2 regions of the Neorhizobium sp. P12A genome follow, and region 1 is predicted to be linked to the other one. Evidence: predicted binding sites of a transcription regulator. Region 1 holds the regulator's gene; the other holds the start of a gene.
What was found. Region 1 encodes PhoB, which activates phosphate uptake and scavenging genes when phosphate is short. Its sites were predicted from a motif close to TGTCATNNANCTGTCAT; they were not measured.

Region 1 (7,325 bases):
CTCCGGTTCTGTCTCGCCGGCCTTGATCGCCTTTTCCAGAGCCTCTTCGTCAAAACGGGCATAGGCGCGCACATTCTCCGGCGTGGAAAAATCCGCAACCAGAAGATCGACCGGGCCGTCGCCCTTGGTCTGCACGGTGAATTTGCCCTCGAACTTCAACGAGGTGCCGATCAGGACAGTCAGAACGATCGCCTCCGCCAGAAGGCGGGCAACCGGTGCCGGATAGCTGTGCCGTTCCAGGATGGCGTCGAGCATCGGCCCGAGCTGGACCGCGCGGCCACGAACGTCGAGGCCTTCCACCTGAAAGGGAACGACATGATCGTCGCCTGCGAAATCGAACTGGCCCAGCGATGCTGCATTTTCCGTCATAGCTCTATTCCTTGTCTGTCAAACGAGATGCGATCCGACCTATCCTTCGGCCTCGCATAACATTTGCCGGTTCGCAGCTTATGACGCAGCGTCCGGATATTTTCAGATCGCGCCCAGGCACCAGGCAAGAATCGATTTTTGTGCGTGCAGACGGTTTTCCGCCTCATCGAACACAACGGATTGCGGGCCGTCGATCACCTCGTTCGTCACCTCCTCGCCGCGATGCGCGGGAAGGCAGTGCATGAACAAAGCTTCCTTGCGGGCCTTCGACATCAAGGCCGCATTCACCTGATAGGGTTGGAAGACATTGTGACCCCGAGCCCGATGTTCCTGATTCATGGAGACCCAGGTATCGGTTACCACGCAATCGGCGCCTTCGACCGCACGGTCGGCATCATGATAAAGCATGATTTCGGCGCCCTCATCGCGGGCCCAGTTCAGATAGTTATCCTTCGGCTCGGAACCAAGGGGTACCGCCATATTCATGCGATAGCCGAAACGGGCAGCGCCCTCGACCAGCGAATGCAGCACATTGTTGCCATCGCCGGTCCAGGCGATCGTCTTGCCCTTGATCGGGCCGCGGTGCTCCTCGAAGGTCATGATGTCGGCCATGATCTGGCAGGGATGCGTGTCATCCGTCAGCGCGTTGATGACTGGCACGGTCGCATGTTCGGCAAGCTCCAGCATGCGCGAATGCTCGGTCGTGCGGATCATGATGGCGTCGACATAACGCGAGAGCACCTTGGCCGTATCGCCGATGGTCTCGGCGCGGCCGAGCTGCATTTCCGTGCCCGACAGGAACAGCGTCTCGCCGCCGAGCTGGCGCATGCCGACATCGAAGGAGACGCGAGTTCGTGTGGAGGGCTTCTCGAAGATCATCGCCAGCATCTTGCCGGCCAGCGGCTTGTCGGCGGAGCCCGCCTTCAGAGCCTGCTTTCGCACCATCGCATCATCGATGATGGTGCGCAGATCGGAAGCTTCTACGGCGGAGAGATCGAGGAAATGCTTGGGTGATGCCATGGTCCTGCCCTGTACCCTAAAACTGATAACGCCTGCTGCGGGGCCAACGCCCCTTCAGCAGGCGCGGGAAAATCAAGCCGATTTCTTGGCGCGTTCGGCGCGCAGCTTCTCGGCGGCGTGCTCGATGCGGTTCAGCCCTTCGCGTGCTTCCTCGGCCGTGACGGTCAACGGCGGCAGCATGCGGATGACGTTGTCGCCCGCCGGCACGCCGAGAAGATGCTCGGCGCGGATCGCAGCCAGCAGCTCGGCCGAGGGGATCGCGGCCTTGATGCCGAGCAACAGGCCATCGCCGCGCACATCCTCGATGATATCAGGATAGCGGTCCTTCAGCGATGCCAGCCCCTGGCGGAAGACGAGCGATACGTCGCGCACATGCTGCAGGAAGCCGTCACCAAGGATAACGTCGAGCACCGCATTGCCGACAGCCATGGCCAGCGGATTGCCGCCATAGGTCGTTCCATGGGTGCCGGCGACCATGCCGGAGGCGGCTTCCGCCGTCGCAAGGCAGGCACCGAGCGGAAAGCCCCCGCCGATGCCCTTGGCCACGGCGATGATGTCGGGGGTGATACCGCTCCATTCATAGGCAAAGAGCTTGCCAGTCCGGCCGACGCCGGTCTGCACCTCGTCGAGGATCAGCAGCAGGCCATGTTCGTCGCAGAGCTGTCGCAGCGCGCGCATGAACTCGGGCGAGGCCGGACGCACACCGCCTTCGCCCTGCACAGGCTCTATCAATATGCCGGCGGTCGCATCGGTGATCGCGGCGCGCACGGCCTCGATATCACCAAAGGGCACCTGATCGAAACCCGGCGCTTTGGGACCGAAGCCTTCGAGATATTTTGCCTGGCCGCCTGCGGCGATCGTACCGAGCGTACGGCCATGGAAGGCGCCTTCGAAGGTGATGATATGGAATTTCTCCGGATGGCCCTTCGAGAACTGATAGCGCCGCGCCGTCTTGATCGCGCATTCCAGCGCCTCGGCGCCGGAATTGGTGAAGAACACCTTGTCGGCAAAGGTGGCATCGGTCAGGCGCTTGGCCAGCACTTCCTGACCCGGCACTTCGTAGATATTCGACAGATGCCAGACCTTGTCCGCCTGCGCCTTCAGCGCGCCGACGACATGCGGATGACTATGACCGACCGAGGTAACGGCAACGCCTGCGCCGAAATCGAGATATCGCTCGCCGGTTTCCGTGATGAGCCAGACGCCTTCGCCTCGCTCAAACCGCAGTGGAGCACGCATATAGGTGTCGTACAGCGGGGTGGCGGTTGCCATGACGCAATTCTCCTCGGTCAAACCATGCTCGGACACGGATTTTCGCACTAAGAACCGGTCCGGAAAAATCAAAAATGCCGCCTCGCGGCGGCGTTGGCACTATTTACTTTTCGCACCGCGATGTCAACAAAACTGAGGATTTAGCAGGTGCGGCAGAGCGACCGTTTCGCGGTGGTATATTTGCAACTTCTTATGTTGCAAAAATGACTCTGCGGAACAGCAAGTTGGGGAAAACGCCGAAATCGATTCGAGATGATTCGAGCGACTCTTGTCACGGAGTCAGCCTCACACTAGGTTAAAACTCAATTACTAGACTGCATGCGGCGGAACTAGTCACCACAATTTAAGAGCGTTTTCAGCTCCAATATACTTGGGGCGATGGTGAGGGATTCTGCCATGAGAAACGCGACAGGCGGAGACAGGTCATGAATTGGACAGACGAGCGCGTTGAGAAGCTGAAGAAACTATGGTCCGAGGGCTTGAGCGCCAGCCAGATTGCCGCTCAGCTCGGCGGAGTGAGCCGAAACGCTGTCATCGGCAAGGTGCATCGCCTGAGCCTGCCGGGCCGCGCAAAAGCGGGCGGCACGGCCACAACGGCACGCGCTCCGAAGCGCAATGCCACTGTTCCGCGCGCGCCCACCTACGCCTCCCGCGTCGCAACCAGGACGGTTACCCGTCAGCAGGGCGCGACCATGCTCAAGGAAGAGATCGAAGTCGACGAGATGGAGGAAATGGAGTTCCGTCCGGCCTCCAACGTCGTCGTTCCGATCTCGCGTCGTCTCGGCCTGACGGAGCTTACCGAACGCACATGCAAGTGGCCGGTCGGCGACCCGCTGAAGGACGATTTCTATTTCTGTGGCTGCGAGTCCCCGGACTCTTCGCCCTACTGCACCTACCATCAGCGCCTCGCCTATCAGCCGGTAAATGACCGCCGGCGCGCGGCCCGCTAAACTCATATCGCCACAAAGAGAAAACGGGCCGCAAGGCCCGTTTTTCGTTTGGCTTTGAGCTGGAGACGGCTCACGCTTCCATGGAGTAGCCGGCACCGCGGACGGTCCGGATGACATCCTGCATGTTGGAGAAGTTCAGCGCCTTGCGCAGGCGACCGACATGAACGTCGACGGTACGCTCGTCGACATAGATATCGTGGCCCCAGACACCGTCCAGAAGCTGCGACCGCGAGAAGACCCTGCCCGGAGAGGACATCAGGAATTCGAGCAGGCGGAACTCCGTCGGTCCCAGGCGAACTTCGCGGCTCTTGCGATGGACGCGGTGCGTCTCGCGGTCGAGCTCGATGTCGCCACAGCGCAGGACCGTCGAGAGCACTTCCGGCCGGGCGCGACGCAGCATCGCCTTGACGCGGGCCATCAGTTCCGGGGTCGAGAACGGCTTGACGACATAGTCGTCCGCGCCGGTCGACAGTCCGCGCACGCGCTCGCTTTCCTCGCCCCTCGCCGTCAGCATGATGATCGGCAGGCGCTCGGTCTCCGGCCGCATGCGCAGCCGGCGGCAGAGCTCGATGCCGGACACGCCGGGGAGCATCCAATCCAGGATCAGAAGATCGGGGGTACGCTCCTGGAGGCGCATTTCAGCCTCGTCACCTCTCAGGATCGTGTCCACTTCGAAGCCTTCAGCCTCGAGATTATAGCGAAGAAGCACGCTCAGTGCTTCTTCGTCTTCTACGACAGCAACTCTAGGAACCATTCGTTTGTGGTCTCCTTCAACGGCGTGGGGTTATTCCGTCACGGCACCGACGGTATTGGCGGTATCATCCTTCGGGCGTTCGCCTTCGACCTGCGCACCGGTTGCCATGTAGTAGATCGTTTCGGCAATGTTGGTGGCGTGGTCGCCGATGCGCTCGATGTTCTTGGCGCAGAAGAGAAGATGCGTGCAGGTGGTGATGTTGCGCGGATCTTCCATCATGTAGGTGAGCATCTCGCGGAAGAGCGAGGTGTACATGGCATCGATTTCCTCGTCGCGTTCGCGGATCGAGACGGCCTTGTCAGGCGAGCGGGTCGTGTAGACGTCAAGCACTTCCTTCAGCTGGACGAGCGCCAGTTCGGAGAGATGCTCGATGCCGCGGGCGAGACGGCGCGGAACGCCCGTGCCCTGCACGGCGAGCACGCGCTTTGCGGTGTTCTTGCCGAGGTCGCCAACACGCTCCAGGTCGGCGGCGATACGGATCGAGCCCATGATTTCGCGCAGGTCGGCAGCCATTGGCTGGCGGCGGGCGATCGTGACGATCGCCTTGTCGTTGATCTCGCGTTCAGCGTGATCAAGGACGACGTCGTCGGAAATGACCTTCTGGGCCAGGGCAGCGTCGCCGTTGACCAGGGCGCGAACGCTGTCGCCGACCATCTGCTCCGACAGGCCGCCCATCTCCGAGATGCGGCGCGACAGGAACTTCAGATCTTCGTCGTAGGCTGAGAGAATGTGTGTCGAAACCATGTTTCTGTCCTCATATTGAAAGGGCGAGCGCACTCAGGGGCATCATCAACCGAAACGGCCCATGATGTAGTCCTGCGTGCGCTGATCGTCGGGATTGGTAAACATCTTGTCTGTGTCGTTCTCCTCGACCAATTGGCCGAGATGGAACATTGCGGTGCGTTGCGAAACGCGGGCTGCCTGTTGCATGGAGTGCGTCACGATGACGATCGTGAAATTCTCCCGTAGTTCATGAATGAGTTCCTCCACCTTGGCCGTCGCAATCGGGTCGAGCGCCGAGCACGGCTCGTCCATCAGAATGACCTCGGGACTGACGGCAACCGCGCGGGCGATGCAGAGGCGCTGCTGCTGGCCGCCGGAAAGGCTCGTGCCCGCCTCCAGGAGCCGATCCTTTACCTCACCCCACAGCCCCGCCCTCTGCAGGCTGGTCTCCACGATGTGGTCGAGATCGGCCTTCGACTTGTGAAGGCCGTGAATGCGCGGCCCATAGGCGACGTTTTCGTAGATCGACTTCGGGAACGGATTGGGCCGCTGGAACACCATGCCGACTCGGGCGCGCAGCTCGACGACATCAATCACCGTATCGTAGATGTCCTGATCGTCAAGCGTGATGCGGCCGGTCACCCGGCAATTCTCGATCGTATCGTTCATGCGGTTGAGGCTGCGCAGGAAGGTGGATTTTCCGCAGCCGGAGGGGCCGATCAGCGCCGTCACGGTGTTTTCGCGGATATTGAGGTTCACATCGAAAAGCGCGCGCTTTTCGCCGTAGAAGACAGAAACGTCCTGGCCGATCATCTTGTAGGGGGGAGTGATCATTTTCTGGCTCAGGGGCTTTCCGGCTGCGGTCTTGACCATGGTGTTCATCTTGTCCGCTCTCCTACCACCGGCGCTCGAAACGACGGCGCAACAGGATGGCTCCGATGTTCATCGCGACGAGAAAGATGAGGAGGACGATGATCGCTCCCGACGTCCGTTCGACAAAGGCGCGCTCGGCCTCGTTGGACCACATGTAGATCTGGACCGGCAGCGAAGTCGACGGATCGAGCGGTGACGTGGGGTAGCTGGTGACGAAGGCAACCATGCCGATGAGGAGCAGCGGTGCCGTCTCGCCCAGCGCATGCGCCAGGCCAAGGATCGTGCCTGTCAGGATGCCCGGCATGGCGAGCGGCAGCACATGATGAAACACCACCTGCATGCGCGAGGCGCCAAGGCCGAGCGCGGCGCTGCGGATCGACGGCGGCACGGCTCTGAGCGCTGCACGCGTGGCAATGATGATCATCGGCAAGGTCATCAGGCTGAGGACGAGCCCTCCGACCAGGGAGGCGGAGCGCGGAAGACCGGCAAAATTGATGAAGACAGAGAGGCCGAGCAGGCCGTAGACGATCGACGGCACGGCGGCGAGATTGTTGATGTTCACCTCGATCAGATCCGTGAACCGGTTCCTCGGCGCGAACTCTTCCAGATAGATCGACGTCGCCACGCCAATCGGCAATGCCAGAACCAGTACTGTCGCCATCAGGTAGAGCGAACCGACGAGTGCAACGCCGAGGCCGGCCGATTCAGGGCGGCTCGAATTGCCAGAGACAAACAGGCCGGTGTTGAAACTTTCGTGCAGCGCGCCATCGGCGGCAAGCTGCTTCATCCAGGCGATCTGCTGGTCGGAAACCTTGCGGTTGCTCTCCGGCACGGTCAGGTCGATCTCGCGCTTGTAGGCGGAATCGATGTTCGCACTGGCCAGAAATGTAACTTTCACCGTCTTGCCGATGATCGAGGGATCAGCGGTGATCCGATTGCGCAGTTCGACGCGTGCGCTATCCGAAACCATGTCCGTCGCCTTGCGGACGGCCAGGCGGTTCGACGGATCGATCGAGAGCGCCTTGACCAGGGCATCGCGCACCAGAAGCGGATAGTTGGCGGCGTTCAGCACATTCGGGTCGCTGGCGCGTGCGTTGCGCGGATCGATCGTCTTCTCGCTGAATTCGATCGGCAATGTGATCGTCGTCTGAACGAAGGCGGTATAGCCATGCCGCACGATCGAGGAGACGAGAATGATGAGGAAGACCAGCCCAAACGTAATGGCAGCGATGCCATAGGCGCGGAAACGGCGCTCGGCGGCATAGCGGCGACGCAGGCCTATGTCTCGATGCCTGATCGGCCGGGAGAGTGCCCTTGCCCCGTTCGCTGGAGCCGTCGGAGATACGACTTTGCTCATTCGTATT
Region 2 (7,325 bases), on a different contig from region 1:
CGCATCAAGGCAAGCCAACGGTCTCTCCCCCTTGCCGTTCGGAGTGGCGGTCCATTTCGGTGAGATACTGTGGGGGAACATAGGCGCGGCCGATCGGTTGGATTTCACCGCCATCGGATCTGCCGTTAACCTTGTCAGCCGGCTGGAGGGATTGTGCAAACAGCTTCAGCATACCGTTCTCGTCTCGGGGGATGCAGCGTCGAAAGCCGGCTTCCAACTGTCTTTTCTTGGAAGACACGAGCTACGCGGCATTCGAGATCGTTGCGACGTGTTTACCCTGCTCGATGGCTGAAGGCCGTTCCTTCTCGCGGCCCAAACCTCGTTGATTATCCGGCGTTACGCTGAGCGGAAGCGCCGCGAGCAATCTTTAGGACGCGGATTCGGCGGCCGCGGATTCCTCCGCCGACTCGCCGCTTCCGAGAAAGAGGAAGACCACGGTCGCTGTTACGACAGTGACGCCTGCCAGCCCCATCAGAAGCAATCCGAATGCGTTGCTGAATGCATGCGTCAGGCCAGCTTGGCCAAGCGAAGGCATGGACAACACTGCTCGGTCCAGGTTGCCCGTGGCGAGGAACTGTGCGGTTTCGCTGATGACAGACGGGCCGAAGGTGCCTGAGTCCGGCAGACCTGACGCCGACAGGGCCGAGAGGAGTGCAGATACGACTGCCAAAGCCAGACCTTCGCCGGCAACGCGCGTCGTGCTGAAGATGCCTGTCGCCATGCCCGCCCGCTCTTTCGGCACCACACTGACCGCGAGTCCGTCCATCAGCCCCCAGGGAAGGCTGATGCCCGTGCCGATCGTCAGCATCGGTAGCACGATCGACAGTTCGAACTGACCTGCGGGAAAATAGCTGAGCCAAAGCAGGCCTGCGGCCGAGATCAGCAGTCCGGTTCCGCAGATCGTCGAGACGGAGAGCCATTTGGTCAGCCATCCGGCGACAAGGGGCAGGATCAATAGAGGAGCGGACAGGGCAATCATCATCTGACCCGCCGTGACAGCGCTCATGCCCTCGATGCCAGTGAAGCGTATGGGAAGAAGGATCAGCAGGACGACAAAAGCATAGGCCGGAGCAGCCGCAAGCAGTTGCACGCCCACAAATCGGGGGTAGCGGAATAGTGAAAGATCGAGCATAGGCCGGGCCACCTTACCCTCGACGATGACGAATGCGGCCATCAGAAGGGCAGCGCCGACGAGCAGCCCGATTACTGCCGGGCTCGTCCATCCGCTTTCCGGAGCTTCCAGGACGGCATAGGTAAAGAACGTCAGGGCAAGAGTGAAGGTGATCGTTCCGGGCCAGTCGAGGCCTGCTGCGTCAGGGTCCCTGGATTCACGCAGGCACGAGATTGCGAGCAGGAGGGACGCTGTGGCCAGGGCGAAGACTAGATAGAAGATCGTGCGCCAGCCGAAAGCATCCGCCATCAGTCCCGATGCTATCGGGCCGAAGGCAAGTCCCACTCCAAAGCTTGTGCCGACGATACTGAAGGCGCGGACCCGGGAGGTTCCGTCGAATTCCTGCGCCAGCGAGGCCATTCCGGCGGAAAACGCGGCAGCCGCCGCGATGCCCTGACCGCCCCTGAGAAGATCGAACGAAACAATGCCGGAAGCGAAGGCGAGGGCAAACGAGAAGAGTGCGAATGCCGCGACGCCGGCAATGAACGTGCGCTTGCGGCCGTAACTGTCCGCAAGAGCTCCGGCAGCCATCAGCCCGCTTCCGAATGTCAACATGAACGCATTGGTCACCCAGTTGAGGGCGATTGGCGATCCGCCGAGGGAATGGGCGATGGAGGGCAGCGCAACCGCCGGGCCAGTGAATGTCAAAGGCATGGCAGCTGCGGCCATGCAGACGGCGAGAAGTATGAGGTTCTGCTGGGCAGAACCAGCGAGACTCTTGGTGTTCGTCATCATGAGTTTCCGATATCGAATGAAAGCTTGAAGGGCGGCAATATCCCTCGATTCCGATCCGACCGGGCAGCAATCGGTGAACCGATGGGATTGCGTTGCAAGATATATCAGCTACAATTTAGGGGAAAACGATAAGAATTCCGCATAATGCGGAATAAAACGCTCGAATTGGATGTGTGCATGGACAAGTTCAACGGGCTGATGCCCTTCGTCCGGACGGCTGAGCTTGGCAGTTTCGTTGCGGCGGGAAAGACTCTCGGCCTGTCGCCGTCGGCGGTCGGCAAGGCCGTTGCGAGGCTTGAGCAGCAGGTCGGGATCAGGTTGTTTCAGCGCTCGACGCGAACCCTGCGCCTGACCGAGGAGGGCAGGGTGTTTCTCGAACGATGCCGTCGAATCCTCGATGACCTCGATGACGCCTACGCAACGATGTTGCGATCCCAGGAGTGCCCGCGAGGTCGGCTGCGCGTCAGCACGCCGGTTGTCACATATCACCTGCTGTTGCCGATCCTTCCGAAATTCATGGAAATGTATCCCGAGATCGAGCTCGACCTCGACTTCAACGACCACCTTGTGGACTTGATCGAGGACGGTGTCGACGTTGCAATCCGCAGCGGCGAGCTGCCGGACTCCCGATTGACGGCGAGAACTCTCCGCCCAATCCGCATCCTGCTGTGCGCCTCGCCCGCATATCTCGCCCGTCATGGTACGCCGGCTAAGCTCCACGATCTCTGTGGTCACGGAGCGATCCGGTTCAGATTTCCGGATGGCGGCAGAATACAGGACTGGCCGATCACCGAGGATTTTGATCTTCGCATAAAGACGATCATGACCTGCAACAATATGGAGGCGATCCTCGGCGCAACGGTAAGCGGGCTCGGCATCGCAGCCATGCCGGATTTCCTGGTGAAGGAGCCGGTCGAGAAGGGAACGCTGCAAGTCATCCTGGCAGACCATGTCAATGGACCCGCTCAATTCAGCCTGCTCTGGCCGTCCAACAGAAACCTGTCGCCGAAGGTGCGCGTATTCGTAGACTATGTCGGGAAACATCTGTTTGCGGATCATTGCGAGCTTCCGCATGCCACAGAGGCGGCGGAAGCCCTTGGTTCGCTGAAGACGGAGACCTCTCGTCCTGTCGGCATCCGGTAATTTCTGAATTATTGCTTCCTTCAAATCCTGCCCTAAATCCCATCTGGAGATAACGAGCAGTGCTTGAGGTTACGAATGATCAGGGAGCATTTACACCCTTCAGACCTTCCGCTTTTTTCTGAGGATTTGGATCTTTGCCAGCAAATATTCGATATCGTGCGAGCGGAAGCGGAAATAGCGCCGGGCAGCCCCAAATCCGATCTATTAGCGTCGCACATCATCCATTTTTACAAGCAAGGAATTCGCAATGCTGCCCAGCTTCTCGCGATGGCCAGGACGGCCGTAATTAGCTAGTTGTTCCCGCCTTGAAAGTAGCTGACAGGTCGCAATGATCACGCTGGCGTCTCCTGCCGGCTGAACAACCATCGCGACGCATGGGCTTACCAGCGCCGCAAATGAGTTGTTGCCGCAGCCAATGGCCGGAAATACCGGATTGGGAACAAACACCGGCGACGGTGGTTGAATTCCAAGGTCGCGATCGTGTCAATCGGACGCGATAGGGATGGCGAACGCATCGGTTTTTCCGGTTTCTCGATGCGGGCAACGAAACGCCAGGCGAGCGCACAACCTGTCCGGTCGCGATCTCAACCGATTACCCGAGAAGGCCTCGCGCTCATCAAGAGCAACCGCCGACGGTCCAGGCACTTGATCGCCGGCGGAAGAGAGATTCAGTCGCTCATTTCGCGATAGCCGCTGCCCTGAGCGCCGCCAGGAAGCCGACGTCGTCGCCGGAAATGGTATCGATGACGCCGTCCGCGATATAACCTGACACCGGTGCAAGCAGATCGATGCCGAGCGCCTTGTGGCGGTCGTAGTAGGCGGGCCGCTGGAGATGGAAACGCACCGCAACGCCTGCCTTGTGCAAGGCAGCTCCATCTTCCGGCACGAACATCTGATGCTCCATCGAAACGGAATCGAGACGCGCTGCCTTTGCGACGCCAACGAAATCGGCGTGGCGTGCATGGGTAATGCCCTCGGTGCGAATGCCGGGCAGCGCATCCTTCAGGTCGCGCAGCATGACATGATCGAAGGAGATCATGACGAGGTGGTCGGCGCCGCCGGTTTCAGAAAGCACCGCACCGAGACGCCGGACGAACCGGTCCATCTGGCGCGCCCCCTTGATCTCGACGACGAGGCCGAAATCATATGTCTTTGCAAATTCGATTGCCTCGGCAAGCGTCGGCACGCGCTCTCCGACAAATCGGCCGTCAAACCAGCTGCCGGCGTCCAGCTTGCGGATGTCGGCGAGGCTTTGAGACGAGACGAGGCCGGTGCCATTAGTGGTCCGGTCCAATGTCTGGTCGTGCATAAGGACGATCTCGTCGTCCTCAGTCAACACGCAGTCGATCTCAGCTGAATTGCCGCCATGTTCCCGGGTCGCGACCAAGGCGGCAATAGTGTTTTCGGGTGCGCCGATCGAATGGCCGCGGTGGCCGCAGACATGAACTCCGGCAGCGTTCTCAGCGAGAAGTTTGAGCATTGAAGTCTCCTTGGGAATGGTGGGATCGGAGCTCGGACGCAATTCCCTGAAATGGGTGAGGACGGGAACCATGCAGGGTCGTTGTGGCCTACGTGGTCGCGTCGGCTTCTGTGATGGTGTCTGGTAAAGGCGGGGCTCGCAATCCTTGGTGGTCACCGAGAGGGATAGCGTTTTCGAGGAAGCCGTCGCCGTGGTGGTGCGTTGCTGGCAAGCGGAATGGAGCGGATGGGTAAAGTGCTCAGACGAATTGCCGTTGACGGTTTGGTGACAATTTCGCGAACAACGAAAATCCATCTTCAGCATGGACATACCGGCGTTTCGACCTGGATATCGATGGACAATCTTGCGTCCACTTGCTCGAATTGTCCTCACGCGCGCCCAGAAACCCCTACCTTTGTTTGCGGCGAACCTGCGCGCAACTGCGGTAAGGGCGCTGGAAATGCGGAATATATGAACGCTTCCGAATGCCTCCGGGCAGACCTGCTTTCCATCCGCTTGGAGCACGCTTACGTGCGTTTACGTGTAGCAAATCAAATAGTCTTGACTAATTGATTAGTGTCCGCTATTTATTGTCCCATGATCGAAGCTGAAACCATAACCACTGTCATGCGCGCCCTCGCCGACCCAACGCGGCGGGCCGTGTTCGAGCGCATCGTCAATTCCGACGAGATCACCGTTGTCGAGTTGACGCGCGGCAGTAATGTCACGCAGGGCGCCATATCCCAGCATCTCAAGTCGCTGAAACAGGCTGGCCTTGTCAGTGAACGACCTGAGGGCCGCAATGTCTACTATCGTGCCCAGCCGGGCGGTCTGGAGCCGCTGGCCGACTGGATGAGCCATTATGGTGTCTTCTGGCCCGAACGCTTCGCCAATCTGAGAAACCTGCTGAAGGAAATAGACCCATGAACCAAGCTGTGAACCCGGACATGCGGGCCATCGTGGTCGACGAAGTCTTCCCGCATGCGCCCGACATCATCTGGAAAACCCTGACCAGCGGCGAGCTGATGAGCCGCTGGTTGATGCCGCCGACGGGCTTCGAGCCGGTGGCTGGCTGCCATTTCACCTTTCAGACGGTGGCGGCGGGCGAATGGGACGGCACCATTCATTGCCAGGTGCTGGAGGTCCTGCCAAATGAGAAATTGTCCTACGCATGGAAAGGCGGCCATGAGGCCAATGAGGGCTACGGCTCAAAACTGGAGACGGTGGTCACCTTTACCCTCTCCATGACCGAGGCAGGCACGCGCCTGCGCCTGGTCCATTCCGGCTTCGTGCTTCCAAAGAACGAGGCTGCCTACCGCAATATGGGCGAAGGCTGGAAGACGGTGGTCAAGAGGCTCGACACATTGGTCGCCGAAGAGGCGTCTCCGCAAACACAGCATTGAAGTAAGAGGGGAGCGACATGAACAAATCCTATACCGGCGGCTGCGCTTGCGGCGCGGTCCGCTACGAGATCTCAGCCGAACCGGCCGTCATGGTCGACTGTCAGTGCCGGCAATGTCAGCGTGACAGCGGCACCGGACACCAATCACACCTGACTTTCGTGGCGGCCGAGGTGAAACTTGAGGGAGAAGCATCGCATTGGCAGACCGTCGGCGATGGCGGAACCATCAAGCGGCGCGGCTTCTGCCCGACATGCGGTTCGTCCGTCTACATGACATTTCCCGATATGCCGGATGTTTTCATCGTAACGCCGGCAAGCCTTGATGACCCCAGTCGCTATAAGCCACAGCTGGTGTCCTGGACCGCAGCCGGACATGCCTGGGATCATCTCGATCCGGCAATCCCGAAATTCGACAGGATGCCAACGGCGACGTGAAAGAAATGTCCTGGTTTGGCGTGATGGATGGGGACGGAACAGCAACTGTTCCGTCCCCTGTTTTGCTGGACCCCAAAGAAAGTTGGCACTCTCGCGTCATTTTTTTGGTCGGTCTCAGATCCCAGGGAGTTCAGTTCGGCCTCAGTCCTGCTTTGCGAAGTCCGTCGATCCAGTGGTATCGTTCGGACGCACTGCCATAGGGATAGGCTGCCGACTTTGCCAATGTCCACTCTGGCTCAATGGCGCTGAAATCCTTCATGATCGTTTTCGCCTCGTCCAACAACGCCGTGTCCGGGTTCGCATCGTCCAGGGTCGCGAGCTGGGCTTTGCTTGCAGCCAATATCAGACGGACATCGTTAGGCTTTTTTTCGCTGGCGATTTGTTCGATCTCGTCTATTGCCTCCTGGTAGCGCGCCGCCTGGTAATAGGCCCTGGCCAAGATCCAGTGAAACCACCAGGCGTGCCCGGGAAAGCGCTTCTTGGCATCGAGAACAAGCTGAATTGCCCGCTTTGGATCGCCGTAATAGATCAAGGCTTCCGCCATATCTGCGTCCAGTTCGGCGGTGTTTTTGTCGAGAAATTCAGGATTGCTGATAAGGGCCCTGGCGGCCTCGTATTCCTGAAAAGCCTTGGGGAAGTCGTTCTGATGCCAAGTCACCATCGCGCGATACCATAGGGCCCTGAAGTCGTTGAACCAGCTTTTGTTTGCATCCTTGCTGAGTTCGACGGCCTTATCGGCCAGTCGGGCGGCCTCTTCAAGTGAATCGGAGTATCGGTCCCAGTCGTTCTCGCAGTCTCGCAGCAAGGCGTAGGCCTGTTCGGCGTAAGCGAGCATGAAATCGGAATCCTCATCGATTGCTGCCCGGAAGAGTCGTTTTGCCTCTCTGTTTCCTTCCAGAGTGAGCGGTTGTCGCCTCGCGAGGCGGTTAGTTACCCTGGCTTGTTCGGTAGTCATTTTTACCCCCTTTGTTTGTACTCCT

Region 2: a site for PhoB is predicted at 4,783-4,799, ahead of DTW90_RS17075 (glycerophosphodiester phosphodiesterase family protein). Genes of this name have one in related genera too.

What each region holds. Positions count from the first base shown of each region.
Region 1 is NZ_QOVX01000002.1:464,205-471,529, reverse strand. Features, by position in the region: gene DTW90_RS08355 (Hsp33 family molecular chaperone) at 1-369, opposite strand, end outside; gene argF (ornithine carbamoyltransferase) at 472-1,389, opposite strand; gene DTW90_RS08345 (aspartate aminotransferase family protein) at 1,462-2,661, opposite strand; gene DTW90_RS08340 (GcrA family cell cycle regulator) at 3,087-3,611, shown strand; gene phoB (phosphate regulon transcriptional regulator PhoB) at 3,682-4,365, opposite strand; gene phoU (phosphate signaling complex protein PhoU) at 4,396-5,109, opposite strand; gene pstB (phosphate ABC transporter ATP-binding protein PstB) at 5,155-5,970, opposite strand; gene pstA (phosphate ABC transporter permease PstA) at 5,984-7,318, opposite strand; gene pstC (phosphate ABC transporter permease subunit PstC) at 7,315-7,325, opposite strand, start outside.
Region 2 is NZ_QOVX01000005.1:168,846-176,170, reverse strand. Features, by position in the region: gene DTW90_RS17090 (adenylate/guanylate cyclase domain-containing protein) at 1-292, shown strand, start outside; gene DTW90_RS17085 (MFS transporter) at 368-1,903, opposite strand; gene DTW90_RS17080 (LysR family transcriptional regulator) at 2,084-3,049, shown strand; gene DTW90_RS17075 (glycerophosphodiester phosphodiesterase family protein) at 3,726-4,529, opposite strand; gene DTW90_RS17070 (metalloregulator ArsR/SmtB family transcription factor) at 5,106-5,435, shown strand; gene DTW90_RS17065 (SRPBCC domain-containing protein) at 5,432-5,911, shown strand; gene DTW90_RS17060 (GFA family protein) at 5,929-6,345, shown strand; gene DTW90_RS17055 (tetratricopeptide repeat protein) at 6,476-7,300, opposite strand.